Myxococcus hansupus: one gene and its partner. The protein of the gene in region 1 interacts with the protein of each later gene in a pairwise test. Links are inferred from orthologs where the notes say so. Each region holds a gene or a part of one and is shown in the gene's direction. Other genes may lie near its edges.

Region 1 (6,851 bases):
GGCATCGTTTCCCGTGAAGGTGGCAAGGTCATTCGCTTCACGGTGTGGGGCAAGAAGAAGACCCTGTTCCCCGTGGCGAAGCAGCCCCGCGCCATCTACGTGCACACCCACTTCCTGGGCGGCGCGAAGCTGGTGGCGGAAATCGAGCGTAACCTCCGCAACCTGGACGAGGTCACCCGCTACATCTCCGTGAAGATCGCGGACGAGGTGGACCCCGAGACGCGTCCGGTGCTCGAGGACGTGAAGCTGGCTGGCGACGTCGAGGAGACCCGTCCGGGTGCCTCTCCGGAGCGCGAGGGCGGCTTCCGCTCCGAGGGTTCCGAGGAGCAGGGCGGCGATTCCGACGAGGAGTCGTCCGAGGAGGCCTGAAGGCCTTCTGGGTCCATTCGTTAGAGACCATTCCAGGATACGAGAACGCTCATGAGCAACGGAACGGATAGCAAGACGGCCTCTGCCCCCGCCGCCCGCAGCGGTGGTGGCTTCGGCGGTGGTGGTTCGCGCGGTGGTGGTGACCGGGGTGACCGCGGTGGTGATCGCGGCGACCGCGGCGGCGGTATGGGTGGTGACGACGACAAGCGCGGCGGTGGCCGTGGCTTCGGCCGCAAGAAGGTCTGCCGGTTCTGCGCGGAGAAGAACGCGTCGGTGGACTTCAAGGACCAGGCGACGCTGAAGTACTTCGTCACCGAGCGCGGCAAGATCATCCCCCGCCGCATCTCCGGCAACTGCGCCAAGCACCAGCGCGAAGTGGCGGTGGCCATCAAGCGCGCCCGCGGCATCGCGCTCCTCCCCTACAACGCGGTGGTCGGCTAGTCCGCCGGTCCGCACAGGAGACTGAACATGAAGGTCATTCTGCGTGAGGACATCGAGAACCTGGGCAAGTCCGGGGAACTCGTCACCGTGAAGGACGGCTTCGGCCGCAACTTCCTCCTGCCCCGCAAGAAGGCGGTTCTGGCCAGCGAGCAGAACCTCCGTCAGTTGGAGCACGAGAAGGCGGTCATCGCCGCTCGGAACGCCAAGCTGAAGGGCGCGGCCGAGGAGCAGGCGAAGAAGATTGGCGCCATCAAGGTCGCCATCAAGCGCCGCGTCGGCGATCAGGACAAGCTGTTCGGCTCCGTCACGGCGCTGGACATCGCGGAGGCGGTTGCCGCCGAGGGTCAGAGCATCGACCGCCGCCACATCCACCTGCCCGAGCCCATCAAGGCCCTGGGCAACTACGAGGTGGAGCTGCGCCTGCACCGCGACGTGGTCGCGAAGATCAAGCTCGAGGTCCTGCCGGAGTAATCCTCCGTCGAGACTCGACGTTGTTCGGTGAGGCCGTCCGGGGAGACCCGGGCGGCCTTTCCATTTGGGCCCCTGTCCCGCTCCGGCTCGCGCCCCCGCCGGTCCGGCTGGCGACAAACGCGTGGGGTGATGCGCGCGGGGTGCCTATGTCGGTGCGGAGGGAGCCGCCCGAATGCCCACCACCGCCGCGCCGCACACGCCCGATGCCCACCGCCCCGACCTGGATTGGCTCCGGGTCGTGTGCATCCTCCTGCTGCACCTGTTCCACACGGGGATGATGTTCAACACCTGGGGCTGGCACGTGAAGAGCCCGCAGGCCCTGCCCTGGCTGGAGCCGCCCATGGAGGTGCTGCACCACCTGCGCATGCCGTTGCTGATGTGCATCTCCGGCCTGGGCACCGCGTTCGCCCTGCGGCGGCGCTCGCTGGGCACCTTCACGAAGGACCGCGTGAAGCGGCTCCTGGGGCCGCTGGTCTTCGGCATGTTCGTGGTGGTGCCGCCGCAAATCTACGTGGAGCGGCTCCAGCGCGGGACGTTCGAGGGAAGCTACGCGGACTTCTATCCGTCCGTGTTCGGCTTCGTGCCCTACCCCGCCGGCAGCTTCAGTTGGCACCACCTCTGGTTCGTCGCCTACCTCTTCGTCTACTGCCTGCTCGCGCTGCCCCTGTTCGCGCTGCTCCGCACGGGCCCCGGGCAGGCCTGGCTCGCAAAGGCCGAGGCGTGGCTGTGCCGGGGGTGGAACGTGGCCTGGGGGTTCCTGCCGCTCGCGCTCAACGAGGTGCTGCTGCGGGACTTCCCCCACACGCATGCGCTCCTCGACGACCCGAGGGCGTTCATCCACTACGGCCTGTTCTTCCTGAGCGGCCATCTGCTGGGCCGGTGTCCGCGCGTCTGGGAGCACCTCATGTCGCGGCGCAAGGCGCTGCTGGGGGCGAGCGCGGTGGTCTTCGCCATCATGGTGCCGCCGAACGAGTTCCCCTTCATTCCGGAGACGCTGGGACGCACCGCGCTTCAGTGGTTCGTCATGCTGACGGCGCTGGCCTGGGCGCGAGCCTGCATCCATGACCGGCGGCCATGGCTCCGACACGCGCGCGAGCTGGCCTATCCGTTCTACATCCTCCACCAGACGGTCATCGTCGTCGTCGGCTTCGCGCTGCTCACGTGGACGATGGGCCCGTGGACGCTCTTCCTCGCGGTGCTGACGGTGTCGTTCTTGCTCACGTGGGGGCTGTGCCTGGCGGTGGCCCGCGTGCCCTGGCTGCGAGCGTGCTTCGGGATGACGGCGCGCGCGGCGTCGCGGGTGCCCGCTCGGGCCGCGAGCCCGGTGCATACTGGGTGAGTCCATCCATGCCGACTCCCTCGTCCCAGGCTTCCATCGTGGCTTCGTGGCAGTGGCCTCGCATCCACGCGCGTCCCGCGCTGGCGTTGCTGGGCTTCTGCGTGGCCCTGGGGCTGCTCCTGGGGCTCACGGTGTGCCTCAACATCCTCGCGGAGGGGGGCACCGTGCCGGGGCTGCGCCCCTTCGTCTGGGAGCTCACGGGGGCACTTGGCGCGTGGCTGGTGCTGCCCATCCTCTTCACGGCGGTGATCAACGCGCCGGGCCCTCGCGTGGGCTGGGGGCGGTTCCTGGGCATCCACGCGGTGGCCTTCCTGCTCTTCACCAGCGCGCACATCGTGCTGATGGCGGTAACGCGGCAGGGGCTCTACGCGCTGTTCGACTGGGGCCCGTACGACTATGGGGCGATGGCCTTTCGCATCCCCATGGAGGCGATGAAGGACCTCCTCTCCTACAGTCTGGGCGCCACCTTCGTGAGCCTGTTCACGGCGTGGAAGGAGCGGCAGGACCGCGCGCTGCGCGAGGCGTCCCTGGAGGGCGAGCTGCGCGCCGCCCAGCTCCAGGCCCTCACGGGCCAACTGCACCCGCACTTCCTCTTCAACGCGCTGAACACCGTGAGCGCGGTGATGTACGAGGACCTCGCGCGCACGGACCGGCTGCTCAGCGACCTGGGCGGACTGCTGCGCGCCAGCCTGGAGCGGCGTGAGGCCACCTGGACGCTGGCGGAGGAACGCACCCAGGCCGCGCGCTTCGTGGCGCTGCTGGCCGCGCGCTTCGGTGAACGCGTCTGTGTGCGCTGGGAGGTGGCCCCGGGGCTGGAGCAGGTGCAGGTGCCATGCTTCGCGCTGCAAGCGCTGGTGGACAACGCCGTGAAGCACAACCAGGATCGGACGGAGCCGCTGGAGGTCCGCATCCGCGCCCGCGAGGACGGGCCCGACTGGAGGCTGGAAGTGGAGGACACGGGCCGGGGCTTCGGGAGCCGCTCCCCCGCGTCGGGCACCGGCGTGGGGCTGGCGCACCTGGAGCGAATCCTCGCGCTGCTCCACGACGGACGTGCCCGACTGGAGCGAGGCCAAGGCCCCGAGGGCGGTGCGCGCGTGGCGCTGTTGCTGCCTCGGGAGGCCGCGCCATGACGCGCTTCCGGGTCCTGGTGGCGGATGACGAAGCGCCCGCCCGCGCCAAGGTGAAGCGCCTGCTCGCGGACGACGCGCGCTTCGTGCTGGAGGGCGAGGCTTCGGACGGGACGGAGACGCTGAACCGCGTGGCGGCGCTACGGCCGGACCTGCTGGTGCTCGACGTGCAGATGCCCGGCCTCACCGGCTTCGAAGTGCTGGAGGCACTGGGCCCCGAGCAATGCCCCGCCGTCATCTTCTCCACCGCCTACGACGCCTTCGCCGTCGCCGCCTTCGAAGCGCAAGCCGTGGACTACCTCCTCAAGCCCTACGACGCGGAGCGCTTCGCCCGCGCGCTGGAGCGCGCCTACACCGTGCTCCAAGGTGGCCTGCCGGAGACAGCGCGCCTCCAGGCCCTCCTGGCCGACCTGGGCCGGGCGCCCTCGAGCCGCCCGCTGGAGCGACTGGTGGTGAAGGCGGGCGAGGCCTGGGTGCCGCTGCGCCTGACGGACGTCTGGCGCCTGTCCTCGGAGGACAAGTACGTCCGGCTCCACACCGCCCAGGGCGAGCACCTGGTGCGTCAGACGCTCCGAAGCCTGGAGGAGCGGCTGGACCCCACGCGCTTCGTACGGGTCCACCGGGGCGACATCGTCAACCTGGACGCCGTGGCCCGCTTGGAGCCCTGGACGCACGGAGACGGCATCCTCGTCCTCAAGGATGGCAGCTCGGTCGTCCTCAGCCGCACGTGGCGTGAAGCGTTCCTCCAGCGGTGGGGACTCGAGGGGTAGGCGTCCGTGCTACAGCTTTGTAGCAAAACTTGGCTGTGTCAGCCCTGCCTGTAGAGTGGGCGAGCCGCCATGGAGAATGTCCACGAGTTCAGAGAGGGTCGGAAGGTCCACGAGGACCTCGCCGCCGAGCGCGCGGTGTTGGGCGCCGTGCTGGCGGACAACACGCTGATCGCCGCGGTGGGCGAGGTCGTCCACCCCGAGGACTTCTCCAGCCCCGCGCACGCCCAGATTTTCGAGGCGATGCTCAAGCTCGACGGCCAGTCGCGACAGGTGGACCACCTGACGCTGGCCGAGGAGCTGAAGGTGTTGGGCCACCTCGTGTCGGTGGGCGGCCCGGCCTACCTGATGCGGCTGGACCAGGTGGTCCCCATCGCGTCCAACGCGGTCCAGTACGCGCAGATCGTCAAGGACCAGGCCATCCGCCGCCGCCTGGCCCAGGCGGGCAAGGAGATTCAAGACCTCGCCAGCCAGGAGACGGGCGAGCTGGAGGTCCTGCTCGACGAAGCCGAGCGCAAGGTGTTCCTCCTCGCGGAGAAGAAGCGCGAGGGCGACCTGCGCCCGGTCAGCGAGCTGATGGAGCACACGCTCGATCTGCTCGACAAGATGAAGGCGGCGGCCACGGGCATCACGGGCCTGTCCACCGGCTACATCGACCTGGACAACCAGCTCACCGGCCTGCACGCCGGCGAGCTCATCATCCTCGCGGCGCGTCCCGGCATCGGGAAGACGTCCTTCGCGATGAACATCGCGGTGCACGCGGCGCTGAAGGAGAACAAGGCCGTCGGCATCTTCAGCCTCGAAATGCCCGCCGACCAGTTGCTGATGCGTCTGCTGGCCTCCACCGCGCGCGTGGACATGAAGAAGCTGCGCGGCGGCCGCCTGACGCCGCACGACGAGGAGAAGTTCCAGGAGATGGCGGGCGCGCTCTACAACGCGCCCATCTACATCGACGACTCCGGCGGTCTGTCCCCGTTCGACCTGCGCGCCAAGGCCCGCCGCGTGAAGCAGCGCGACCCACGCCTGTCGCTCATCGTCATCGACTACCTCCAGCTCATGCACCAGAAGGGCAAGGTGGAGAGCCGCCAGTTGGAGGTCGCCGAAATCTCCCGCGCGCTGAAGCAGCTCGCCAAGGAGCTGGAGGTGCCCATCATCGCGCTCAGTCAGCTCAGCCGAAAGGTGGAGGACCGCAAGGACGGCAAGCCCCTGCTGTCCGACCTGCGTGAGTCCGGCTCCATCGAGCAGGACGCCGACGTGGTGATGTTCATCCACCGTGAGACGTCTGAAGAGGGCCCCGACGGGCAGCCGGCGCAACAGTCGAGCACCGTGATTCCCGTGGAGCTCATCGTCGCCAAGCAGCGTAACGGCCCCATCGGCTCCATCGACCTGGTGTTCCTGGCCGAGTACACGCGCTTCGAGAGCCGCCAACGCACGGACTGACGGCCGCTTCGGTCCACGCTGGCGCGCACCCCATGCGCCCAGCGCGGGCCCTCAGGAGCGCCGAGCCGCGTCCAACCCACCGCGAGCCTCCCGCGGCACGGGCTTCGCCCTACTCCGAGCCTGTCCGCAGGTAACGGACCACCAGCGCCCGGGCGGAGCGCACCGCCGTCTCCATCGTGCGTCCCCGGCCCAGCTCCGTGGCCAGCGCGGAGGCCAACCGGCAGCCTGTTCCACGCCGCCCGGGTGAGCGCGCCAACCGCTTTCCTTCCAGCACCCGCACGCGGCCTGGAGTGGCCAGCACATCCGCCAGTCCCTGCGTGTCCGGCAGGTGCCCGCCCTTCACCAGCACCGCGCCAAAGCCATGGCGTGCCAGCGACTCGGCGGCTTCCGCGGCCTCCGCCACGGTGCGCGCGACCGGCCGCCCCAGCAGCCACCCGGCCTCATCCAGGTTCGGCGTGAGCACCACGCGAGGTCCCGCCAGGGACAAGTAGGCACGCGCGGACAGGCGCGTCAGGGGCTCGCCCCGCGACGTGCGCACCACGGGGTCCACCACCCACCAGGGGTCGGTGCCCGAAAGGGCCGCCTGCGCGGCCGCGAGCTGCGCGCGGGCCGGCACCATGCCGCACTTCACCGCGTGCAGCGGCCCCAGCTCCAGCGCGGCCACCACCTGCGCCGTCAACACGCGCGGCGGAGAGGCCGTCCAGGTGAAGGTCCGCGTCCCCTGCGCCGTCTGCGCGGAGGGCACCGCCACCGGCTGCCCTCGCAGCGCGCGCACCGCGGCCACGTCCGCCAGCAACCCCGCCCTGCCCGTGGGCTCCAGGCCCGCCAACAGCAGGACGCGAGGGCTCACCGGCGGTGCTCGCGCGCCTTCTGCACGAACGACTTGTAGAGTCCCAC
Region 2 (10,630 bases), 6.5 Mb from region 1 along the record:
GCCGTGGAAGAACTTCATCACCATCAGCAGGACCTTGCAGATGACGGCCCAGATGCCGAAGTCCACCGTCTCCGCCAGCGGCGGGTGGAAGGTCGCGTCCGTCAGGCCGGTGGACGCGCGCAGCGAGGCGCCGGGCACCAGGGCCAGGATGTCCGGATCCTTGGGACCGAAGTAACCGCCGAAGCGCAGCGTCACCGTCTCGCCCGGGGCGGCCGAAATCGGGAAGGCCGCCGTCACCTTGCGCAGGTTGGGCGTGGCCTCGAAGTGGCACGAGCCGAGGCGCGGCCCCTCCAGCGGGTAGAGCGCGGAGAGGAAGTACTGCTGGTCGATGCCGAAGAACTGAATCGGGCCGCGGACGTCTTCGGCGTCCGGGTGGTCGTCGCCCGGGTTCATCTTCTGGAGCTTGTCACCCACCCAGCACGCGGAGCGGCTCAGGTTGCCCACGCCGCCGAAGAAGGACGGCGCGTGCTCGAAGTTGGGGTCGATGGCGCGGTTGTGGTTCACCTGCAGCTCACCGCTCTGCGGCTGGCCGGAGGTGTTGCGCACCTGGATGGTGTAGGACAGCTCGAAGCCGTCCTTGGGCCACTTCAGCGTCTTCACGACCTCCCACGGGCCACGGCGGCCGGTGAAGGTGACGCCGTCGGCGCTGCCAGGGGCGCCTTCGTCCATGGCGTAGTTCAGGTCCGCGGGCAGCGGGCTGGTGCCGGTGATGGCCACGGACAGCGGCAGCGGCTGGCCCGGGGTGGGGCGCGCCAGGTCCATCTGCGGCGCGGGCGGAATCTCCTTGCCGACCAGCTTCTGAAAGCCCTGGGCGACGGAGAGTTCCTGCTGCTCCCGCATCTTCGCGCCCTTGAGCACGGCGGCGGTGAGGCCGGCGCCCTCGGAGGAGAAGGTGTAGACGGACTCGTCACGGAGCAGTTCCGCCTTGCGCGCCGGAGGCGGGGCCTCCGCGGCGGCGGTTTCCGTCCCTTCGCCGGGAGTTCCCGCTGGCGGCTGCACGGCGGGCTGGCCGGAGCCTGCGTCGGGGCTCGCCGTGGCGACGATGCCCGCATCGGGGGTTTCCGAGCCGGGCGGGGTGGGAGCGAAGAAGAAGGTGTAGACAGCAGTGGCCGCGAACGAGAGGGCCAGGGCCGCTAGCAGTCGCTTCTGCGAATCGTTCGACTGGGGCGAGAGCGGATCGTTCATAGACTCCCCCCTCCGCGAGGGAGAGGGCGGCAATGGGTGGAACCCCTCGTCACGGCACCGGGTCGATACCGCCGGGGTGGAAGGGCTGGCAGCGAAGGAGCCGCCAGAGCGTGAGCCACGACCCCTTGAGGCCGCCGTGCTTCTCCAGCGCCTCCATGGCGTAGGTGGAGCACGAAGGGTGGAACCGGCACACCCGAGGGAGCAACGGTCCGAGGAACTTCCGGTAGAAACGGATGGGCAGCGAGATGACGAAGGCGAGCGGGCTCATGCTGGAGGCTCTTTCTTCGGCTTCGTCTCCACTGCCCGCGGAAGCCGTTGGAGCTTCCGGGTGACACCATCAAAGGCCCGCGCGAGCGCCGGAAAGGAAGAATCCTTCGCGGAAGAGCGCGCCACCAAGACGACGTCCAAACCGACGGGCCATTGCGCGCGGCGCTTGCGAAAGAGTTCTCGCAAGACGCGCCGCAAGCGCGCACGGACGACAGCGTTGCCCACCTTGCTCGACACGGTGAGGCCAACACGGGAGTACGGTCGGCCATTGCGCTTCACGAGGGCCAGGAGGCAGTCCGAAGGGACTTTCTGCCCGCCTTCCTGGACCTCGAGGAACTCGCGCCGCTGAAGCAGGCGCAGGGCCTTGGGGAAGCGCTGGTCTGCCGGGTGGGACTCGCCCGGCGTCGCACCCTCGGCCCTCACAAGCGAACTCGCCTACTTCTTGGGAGCGGACACGACGAGCCGCTTACGGCCCTTCGCACGACGACGCTTGAGGACATCCCGGCCGCCCTTGGTGGCGTTCCGCTTGCGGAACCCGTGGGCGCGATTGCGGCGGACCTTCGACGGCTGGTACGTGCGCTTGGACACGGCTCGACTCCTTGATGGTGGCGGCGCCTCCTACCGCTCCGGCGCGACCTGAACTGAGGAAAGGGGCGGGTCCGTACCCCCATTTCCAGGGTAAGTCAACGTTGGATCACCCAGGCCCACCCGAGAGCCCACCTCCGCGGCGGCCAAATGGCCCGCACGGGGGTAGGTGCGTGAAGGTCTGGGGAATACTGACGGTGACGACCACCGCCCAACGCACGGCGGCGGCAGTTTAATCACGAACAGCGCAGCCGTCTGTTTCCTGGGCGCTTTTCCACGGCGGCGGCTGGGCGGGCAGGGGACCTGGCCCTGTTGGCTTTGCGTTTCTGCAAAAGAGGTCTCCAGGGATTTGCGTGGTTGCGCATCCGGACGGGGGCTACAGCCTTGGCCATGAACTTTCACGGAAAGACGGTCCTCATCACCGGTGCGTCCATGGGCATTGGCGAAGCCTTCGCGAGGGAGCTGTCCCGGCGGGGCGCGACGCTCCTCCTGGTCGCTCGCGGCGAGGCGAAGCTCCAGTCCCTGGCGGCCGAGCTGGGCAACGCCCATGTGTTCGCGTTCGACCTGGCCGAGCCCAGCGCTCCCAAGCGGATCCACGACGCCGTCGTGGCCCGGGGGTTCGCGGTGGACGTGCTCATCAACAACGCGGGCTTCGGCCGCTACGGCCCCTTCGAGTCGCTCCCGTTCGAGGAGCAGCATGGCCAGGTGGCCCTCAACGTGAGCGCGCTCGTGGATCTGACCCACCTGTTCATCGACGGCATCACCCTGCGCCAGGGCGGCGTCATCAACGTCGCCTCCATCGCGGCCTACCTGCCCACGCCGTACATGGCCGTCTACGGCGCGACCAAGGCCTTCGTCCTCAGCTTCTCGGAAGCCCTCTGGGGTGAGTACCAGCCCCGCGGCGTGCGAGTGCTGTGCTTGAACCCGGGGCAGACGGAGACGGCCTTCTTCGACCGCGCCGTCGGGCTGGAGCAGCAGAAGCACAAAGCCCGGCCCGAGGACGTCGTGCGCCTGGGCCTGGAGGCCTTCGCCCAGGGCCGCGCCTCTGTCATCCACGGGAGCGGCAACCGCCTGCTCACCGCCTTTGGGAGGCTCTTCCCGCGCGCGCTCGTCGCCCGCCTGGGCGCGCGGATGTTTGCACCGCGGCCCACACCCGCGACACTCGCCCCATGAGCTGGGACGACTACCGGCTGCTCCTCGAGCTGCGCCGGCATGGAAGCTTCCTCGCGGCGGGCGTGCGCCTGGGCCTCTCCGCGTCGACCGTCATGCGGCGCATCGGCAAGCTGGAGGAGGACCTGGGCCGCACGCTGGTCCACCGCACCGCGCGCGGTGTCTGGTTGGAGCCCGAGGCGGAGGAGTTGGCCCGGATGGCCGAGCAGTTCGAGCATGCCCTGGCCGCCCGCGTTCGCGACGCCGCCGCGTCTCCGTTCGCGGGCTCGGTGCGCGTCTCCGTGTCCGACGGCTTCGCGCCCTACATCGCCGAGGCCGCCGTCCGCGTGCGGCGGGTCCATCCGGAAATCCACGTCGAAATCGTCACCGAGCAGCGCTACGCCGACCTCTCCACCCGCGAGGCGGACATCGGCCTGCGCGCCATCTCCCCAGTCGGCGCGCGCACCCGCTCCGACGCATCCCCCGTCCTCATCGAGAAGCCGCTGGGTGACATCGTCTCCGGCCTCTTCGCCAGCCGTGACTACCTGGACCAGCACCTGCCTTCACGGAAGCTGGCCGACGCGGACTTCTCCGCGCATGACTTCATCGTCGACGAGTACGTGGGGCGCCGGCCCTGCATGACGGACTGGCTCCTCCAGCGCGGCGCGCACCGCTTCCCCCTGCGCACCAACTCCGTCGCGGCCCGGATGCACGCCGCGCGCGCGGGCATGGGGCTCGTCATCGGCGCGATTGGCGCGGTGGATGAGCAACGGGGCCTGGAGCGCGTGCGGCTGGAAACGCCTGGCCCCTCGCTCACCTTCTGCCTGGTGATGCACGAGGAGCTCCGCAAGGTGCCCCGCGTCCGCGCCGTGGTCAGCGCCCTCACGGAGATGTTCGACGCGTACCTCGAGGGTCAGCGGCTCGCCGACGGCTGAGCCCGCGCGCGGCGCCGGGAAGACAGCACGGACGCCTCATGTAGAATGTCCGGCAGGGAGTTCTCGGTCGATGTCGATGACGGTTCTGGTGGTGGGTGTGGCGGCGCAGGTGGTGCTCGCCTTCATGCAGTTCATGCTGGTGGTGTTCTCCGCGGCCGGCACGATGAACACCCGCGACCTGTCGCGCGGACACACGAACATCCTGAACACCTGCATGTGGCTTCTGCCCGGCATCTCGGGCGCGACCGCGGCGCTGCTCATCATGGGCTACCGGCTGCGCGCCTCGTGGCTGTCGAACGCGTGGCATCTGGTGCCCGTGGGCTGCCTCGCCCTGTACCTCGTCTACGTCGCGAGGCTCGGGAAGCAGCCGCGCTCTCGGTCGTCGTGACGTGATGGGCATGCAAAGTCGTTCGGCTTTGCGGAACACACTCACAGTCAAGTCGGGTGGATCCATCCCCCAGTGGTGGGGGTAGGGGAGGGCAGGATCCACAACCGTGCCCACCAGGTACGTCCCCAGTGGATCCGCCGTGTCCGGAAAAACCCTTGAGGTGGCGGCGGTTTTGGCCGGTTGCTTGATCCACCTGGAACCGTCTGTTAGCACGGCCGAACGCCCGTTGTTCCCCCTGCTTTTGCACGTTTGAGACACGCGTGAACGCCCTCGCCCAAGCCGCCACCCCCCTCCCAAGTGCTGGAATTCTCTGGGCTCGGATGCTCGATGGCATCCGCCAGGAGAAGTTCGACTACGCGCTGAGATGGCTGGAGCGGATGCGCCCGTTGGAGGTGCGTGACGGCGCCCTGGTGATGGGCGTTCCGGACCGCTTCTTCCGCGACTGGGTGGATGACCACTACCGCCCCTTGCTGGACGCGCAGATTGCCCGGATGGGCGAGGGGCTGGTCTCCATCGCGTACGAAGTGGTGGAAGGCCTGGAGCCGGATCCCCACTTTCCGCCCGTACCCGCAGTCAAGGCGAGCGCCACCCGGCCCTCGCGGCTGAACGGGCGCTTCACCTTCGACACCTTCGTCGTGGCGGACAGCAACCAGCTCCCCGCCGCCGCCGCGCAGGCCGTGGCCGACAAGCCGGGCCACCACTACAACCCGCTCTACATCTATGGCGGCACGGGCCTGGGCAAGACGCACCTGCTCCAGGCGGTGGGCAACCTCATCTGGGAACGCGACCCGTCCCAGCGCGTGGTGTTCCTCTCCAGCGAGCAGTTCACCAACGAGTACGTGGAGAGCGTCCGCGAACACCGCATGGCGGACTTCCGCCGCAAGTTCCGTGAGGAGTGCGACGTGCTCCTCATCGACGACATCCAGTTCCTGGGCAAGCGCGAGGAGACGCAGAAGGAGTTCTTCTACACCTTCAACACGCTCTACGAGCTGAACAAGGCCATCGTCCTCACCAGCGACACCGTGCCCGCGGAGATTCCGGGCCTGGAGGACCGGCTGCGCAGCCGCTTCGCCATGGGCCTGATGACGGACATCCGCGAGCCCACCTACGAGACGCGGGTCGCCATCCTTCAAAAGAAGGCCGTGGCGGAGAACCTGGACCTGCCGGACTCGGTGGCGCACTTCATCGCCAAGCACATCCAGAAGAACGTGCGCGAGCTGGAAGGCGCGCTGGTGAAGCTGTCCGCCGTGCACAGCCTCACGCGTCAGCCGGTGACGGAGGAGTTCGCGTCGCAGGTGCTGCGCGACATCCTCCCCGCTCAGAGCGCGGTGGACGTGGAGTCCATCCAGCGCGAGGTGGCCCGCTTCTACAAGGTCACCGTCGAATCGCTGAAGGAAGACCGCCGCCACAAGGCCCTGGCCCATGCGCGGCAGGTGGCCATGTATCTCAGCCGCAAGCTGACGAAGAGCTCCTTCCCGGAGATCGCCGCGCGCTTCAGCAAGGACCACTCCACCGTCATCTCCGCGGTGCGCAAGATGGAGGGTCTGCGACTGACGGATGCCACCGTGCAGCGTGAGTTGGCCGAGCTGGAGTTGAAGCTCGGCCATCCGTGAAACAGCCGTAGCGTTGTTTCAAAGCAGACGGCTCGCCGTGACGCGTGGAGGCGCAAGTCTCCGTGAAACGGCTGGAGCCCTGTGTCATTCGTGGATTCCAGCAGCCAGGATTCCTTCGCGGGCACGTATCCGAGGGAGTGAGTTCGCGCCTCAAGAGCCTGGTGCTGCTGCTCGCCGTCCTGGTGGGCGTCATCGGCCTGTGGCGTGCGGGCTCCCCCGACGCGCGTGCGCCGACGCCAGGGATGCCACGGGACACGGCGGCGTCTTCGCCTCAGCCCGAGGACCTCCGTCAGGGGGTGAAGGGTTCGGAGCGCGTGCTCACCGTGGGGCACCGGCTCCGTTACACGTTCGACCTGGACGTCCGGACCAGCACGCAGCCGGTGGCGGGGGCACGCACACTGATCCACACCGGCTGGAGTGGCCTGTTCGAGCTCACATACCTGGGAGTGGAGGGAGAACAGCACCTGTTCGCGGGACTCATCGTGCCCACTCGGGTGGAGCTCGCGGGCGGTGAGCCGCGGGCGCTCGAGGTCATGTTCGAGCGGCCGTTCTATGTGGCCCAGGATGCGCGTGGCCAGGTGGTGGCGGTGCACTTCGATGCCGCGCAGGACATGACGGCCCGGCGGCTCGTGCGACGGCTGCTCGCGGCGACACAGTTCGTGGCGGAGGACGGCGCGCGCTGGAGCACGGAGGAGTCGGACACTCGAGGTGACTTCGAATCCGAGTACCGCGCCGGTGGCAGCGCGAACACCTACGTGAAGACGAAGCGGCGGTATCTGCGAGCCGCGCCGCCGGTGACGCCTCGGCTGCAGGGGCACCTGGCCTTCACGCTCTTCACGGACGGACACGTGAAGGAGGCGGCGGGCTCGGACGTGGTGGAGTGGGGGGGAGGGGAGGAGGGGGCTCCGCGGAGTCGGGAGGAGACGCGGGTGGCGTTGCTCAACGTGGGGGTCGACTATCAGCTTTCATCGTTGAGGCCGTTCCATGTGGCTCGGACCGTGTTGCAGGCCGAGCGGCTGACGGACTCCGTGGCGAAGTTGAAGCCGGGTCCCGTGCCTCTGCGTGGGGAGACGTTGATTCGGTTGATGGCGACGCGCAACGCCCGGGAGGCGACGCCGGAACGGCTGGCAATGCTGTTCCGCCATGACTCCACGGAAGTGAACCGGGCCGCGGAGTTGCTCCGGCAGGGGAAAATGGAGGAAGCGCTCTCGGAGCGGATGGTGGCGGCGCTCGCCCGCGCGGGAACGCCGGACGCGCAACGGGCGCTGATGTCGGTGCTCGAAGCACCGAGCGTTCGCCCTGGGATTCGCGCGCAGGCGGTTCGCGCCGTGGGGACGATGGAGCATCCCTCTTTGTTGCTCGCGGACGCGCTGAGCCGTGCGTTGGAGGAGGCACCTGACGCGAACGTGAGGGATGCGACGGCACTGTCGATGGGAGCGCTGTCGAAGGGGCTCGCGTTGGCGGAGCCGGGCCGGAGCAAGGCGCTGGTGGACGAACTGCTGCGGTACTGCCGCTCGGGGACTCCGGGTCCAAGGGTGTGTCTGGCAGCGCTTGCTCGGGCGGGTTCACCGACTGGGATGACCTACGTGAGGTCAGCGATGCTTCATCCCGATGCGACCGTGCGCGGTGCCTCCACGGATGCGCTGCGGGCCCTTCCCGGGGCTCCGGCGGACGCGTTGCTCGACCAGATGATGCTGAAGGATTCGAGTGCGCACGTGCGCGCGAACGCGGTGAAGGCGCTTGCTCACCGAGTCGTCGGGGCGCACCTGGAGGCACTGGCCACGGTGTTGCGAACGGAGCGGAACGTGTCCGTGCGCATGGAGGTGGTCCGGGTCCTGGGCGCCGTGAAGCATGTGGATGCCCCGGCGCAGGCACTGCTTCGTGATGCCGCTGAGCACGACGCGTCCTCGAAGGTGCGGGAGTTGGCGGCGGCGTTGCTGGGTGAGTAGGGCGGGGCACTGACGATGACCGCTCGCAGCGCCGCACCTGCGCGAAATGGAGGCGCTGCTGGGTGAGCAAGGCAGGGCGCCGGACCGATGCTCTGGCCCGGCGCCCCTTGATGCTCCAGCGACTACTCCGCCTTACGGCGGCGGCCGATGACGGCTCGCATCAGGCCCACGAGCATCCAAGGCAGTGCGGCCGAAGGAGACGAGGACTGGCAACCACAACCGCTGTCGGCGGGAGGCGGCGGCGGCGAGGTTCCCGAGTCCTGAGGCTGGCCGGGACCAGCGTCCGCGCCAGCGTCGGACTGCGGCTCCTCCCCGGAGCCGGCGTCCGCGCCCGGCTCTTCACCCGGACCCGCGTCGTTCTCTGTTCCAGGACCTGCATCTGGATCTTCACCCGAACCTGCATCCGGATCCGTTCCCGCATCCGGATCCTCACCGGCACCACCGTCGACGATAGGGCCGGGACCACCGTCGGCGCCGGCATCCGGATCACCCGAGCCACCATCGACGCCGGGCCCAGGACCACCGTCGACACCTGCGTCCGGCTCACCCGGCCCACCGTCGACGCCCGGGCCGGGCCCACCGTCCACGCCGGAGTCAGGCTCGCCCGGACCACCGTCCACGCCGGGCCCAGGACCACCGTCCACGCCCGAGTCCGGCTCACCAGGACCGCCATCTACACCGCCATCGACGCCCGGGCCGGGACCACCGTCCACGCCCGAGTCCGGCTCACCAGGACCACCATCCACGCCGCCATCGACGCCAGGACCGGGACCACCGTCCACGCCGGAATCAGGCTCCCCCGGCCCGCCATCCACGCCGGGCCCAGGCCCACCGTCCACGCCGGAATCAGGCTCCCCCGGACCGCCATCCACGCCACCATCCACACCCGGACCGGGACCCCCATCCGGGCCCCCAGTACCACCGTCCTGCTGCGGAACAACCGGCCGCGCGATGAACACGGCGGTGCCCCACTCCACCTGGTCGTTGTCCGGCGGTGCCAGGCCCGCGGCCAGCGAGATTTCTCCCCGCCCGTTGATGCTGACCAGACCCCCGAACACCGGGTTCGACGGCGTCTCCTGGTCGATGCGCGCCGGCCCCAAATCCGAGGACACGATGTCGTGCTCGGTCGCCACGCGCTTCAGCGACTGTCCATCGCTCACCCACACCGCTCGCATGTTCGCGGAGTCAATGGCGCGGAAGACCACCCAGCCGGTGTCGTTGATATCGGGCGCGAAGAACTCCAACGTCCGGATGTCGCCCACGCCGTCCTGCGCGAGCACGCGCAGCGCGGCCCCATCCCAGAGCCACAGCGTGGTGACGTTGCCACTCTGGGCGTTGCGAGCCGTCCCCAGGAACGCCACCTGCCCCATGTTGTTCAGCGCGGGCGCCACCGACGCGAAGCGGTACACCGGTGACGTCGCGTCACGCCCCCGAGACTGCGCGATGAGCCGTGACGACATCCCATCCGGCTCGAAGATGCGCAGGTCCTGGAAGAACTCCGACGACGCCGTCGCGACATCGCCCACGCCCGCCATCTGTCCCAGGTCGTTCAGCGTCGGCGAGTACAGGAACTGGTAGGGGCTGCCGGGGTCCACCGTCTGCTCAGCGGCCACGATGGTCGTCGAGAAGGTGCCATCCGGCCGCTCGTTCGCGATGGCGTAGGCCCGGCCCACGCCGCTGTACGTGGCCCGGAAGCCAATCTGCCCCGCCTCGTTGAGCCACAGGCTGCTCCAATCCGAGGCCCCCGGAGGCCCCCGGATGATGCGCACCTGCTCCGGCGAGGCGACGTTCAACAGGTAGATGCCGTTCTGGGTCGCCGGCGAAGCCCACGTCACCGCGAACGCGATGTCCCCCTGCGAATTCACCCCCGGGTCCCCCGTCCGGGCATCCTCACCCAACTGGGGCAGCAGGTAGATGCGGCTCCCCATGCCACCGTGCCCCCACCACACGGCGGAGCGCCCCTCGGGGGTGATGGCCAGCCGGAAGGCAATCTGCCCATCCGCGCTGATGGGAATCTGGTAGCTGCCCGAGAGCAGGTTGCCCGGCCCCACGTTGTACGCGCCGGACGCGTTCCCCAGCAGGTTCGTCCGCACCTGGAGCTCCAGGTGGTAGTCGGGCAACTGCGCCCACGCGGGCGTGGCCAGCGTGAGCACCCCCAGCGCCAGCGCCCTGCCTCGGGGCCAGAATGCCCGCGCACTCCACTTCCGTTCCGCGACCGCCATGAATGCTGCCTCCCTGAATTCAAAGGAAGGCAGGCTATCACCGTGTTCAGACGCGGCCGGAGGTCACCGGCTCAGGCCTCCGGCACCCACAGCGCGCGCAGGTCGGCGGGGAGCTGTCCCATGACGTCGTCCGCCTCGCCCTCGCTGATGTGCTCACGCACCGTGGTGAAGACGGCGCGCGCCAGTCGCTCGGCCTCGTTGGGCGTGGTGTCGAGCTCCTCGGCCACCATGGCGAGGAACTGCTCCAGCTTGAACTTCTTGGCCACCTTGCCCTCGTGCCGGGGACAGCGCTTCAGCAAGTCCTTCACCTTGCGCGGGAGCTGGGCCTCCAGGTGCT

The links.
Region 2: the proteins of dnaB (region 1) and dnaA interact in binary tests that used the Escherichia coli proteins (3 or more experiments, as listed by UniProt). The link is inferred for Myxococcus hansupus from one-to-one orthologs.

The regions. Positions count from the first base shown.
Region 1 is NZ_CP012109.1:2,121,920-2,128,770, reverse strand. Bases 3,943-6,770 are described here. They hold dnaB (replicative DNA helicase), read left to right. Parts: upstream 3,943-4,586; coding sequence 4,587-5,954; downstream 5,955-6,770. Other genes in these bases: thiD (bifunctional hydroxymethylpyrimidine kinase/phosphomethylpyrimidine kinase), read right to left, coding at 6,064-6,770; A176_RS08745 (LytR/AlgR family response regulator transcription factor), read left to right, coding at 3,943-4,517. Outside these bases: rpsF (30S ribosomal protein S6), read left to right, coding at 1-369; rpsR (30S ribosomal protein S18), read left to right, coding at 421-810; rplI (50S ribosomal protein L9), read left to right, coding at 838-1,281; A176_RS08755 (acyltransferase family protein), read left to right, coding at 1,454-2,620; A176_RS08750 (sensor histidine kinase), read left to right, coding at 2,629-3,750; more of A176_RS08745, read left to right, coding at 3,747-3,942; more of thiD, read right to left, coding at 6,771-6,804; A176_RS08730 (gamma-glutamyl-gamma-aminobutyrate hydrolase family protein), read right to left, coding at 6,801-6,851. UniProt on the Escherichia coli protein: The main replicative DNA helicase, it participates in initiation and elongation during chromosome replication. Travels ahead of the DNA replisome, separating dsDNA into templates for DNA synthesis.
Region 2 is NZ_CP012109.1:8,640,732-8,651,361, reverse strand. What follows is about bases 4,116-6,945. They hold dnaA (chromosomal replication initiator protein DnaA), read left to right. Parts: upstream 4,116-4,769; coding sequence 4,770-6,122; downstream 6,123-6,945. Other genes in these bases: A176_RS34070 (HEAT repeat domain-containing protein), read left to right, coding at 6,260-6,945; A176_RS34080 (hypothetical protein), read left to right, coding at 4,192-4,509; A176_RS34085 (LysR family transcriptional regulator), read left to right, coding at 4,116-4,121. In the rest of the region: membrane protein insertase YidC, read right to left, coding at 1-1,185; membrane protein insertion efficiency factor YidD, read right to left, coding at 1,235-1,453; rnpA (ribonuclease P protein component), read right to left, coding at 1,450-1,875; rpmH (50S ribosomal protein L34), read right to left, coding at 1,888-2,040; A176_RS34090 (SDR family NAD(P)-dependent oxidoreductase), read left to right, coding at 2,428-3,210; more of A176_RS34085, read left to right, coding at 3,207-4,115; more of A176_RS34070, read left to right, coding at 6,946-8,071; A176_RS39465 (MXAN_5453 family MXYO-CTERM-anchored protein), read right to left, coding at 8,194-10,293; A176_RS40375 (DUF2267 domain-containing protein), read right to left, coding at 10,365-10,630. UniProt on the Escherichia coli protein: Plays an essential in the initiation and regulation of chromosomal replication. Binds in an ATP-dependent fashion to the origin of replication (oriC) to initiate formation of the DNA replication initiation complex once per cell cycle.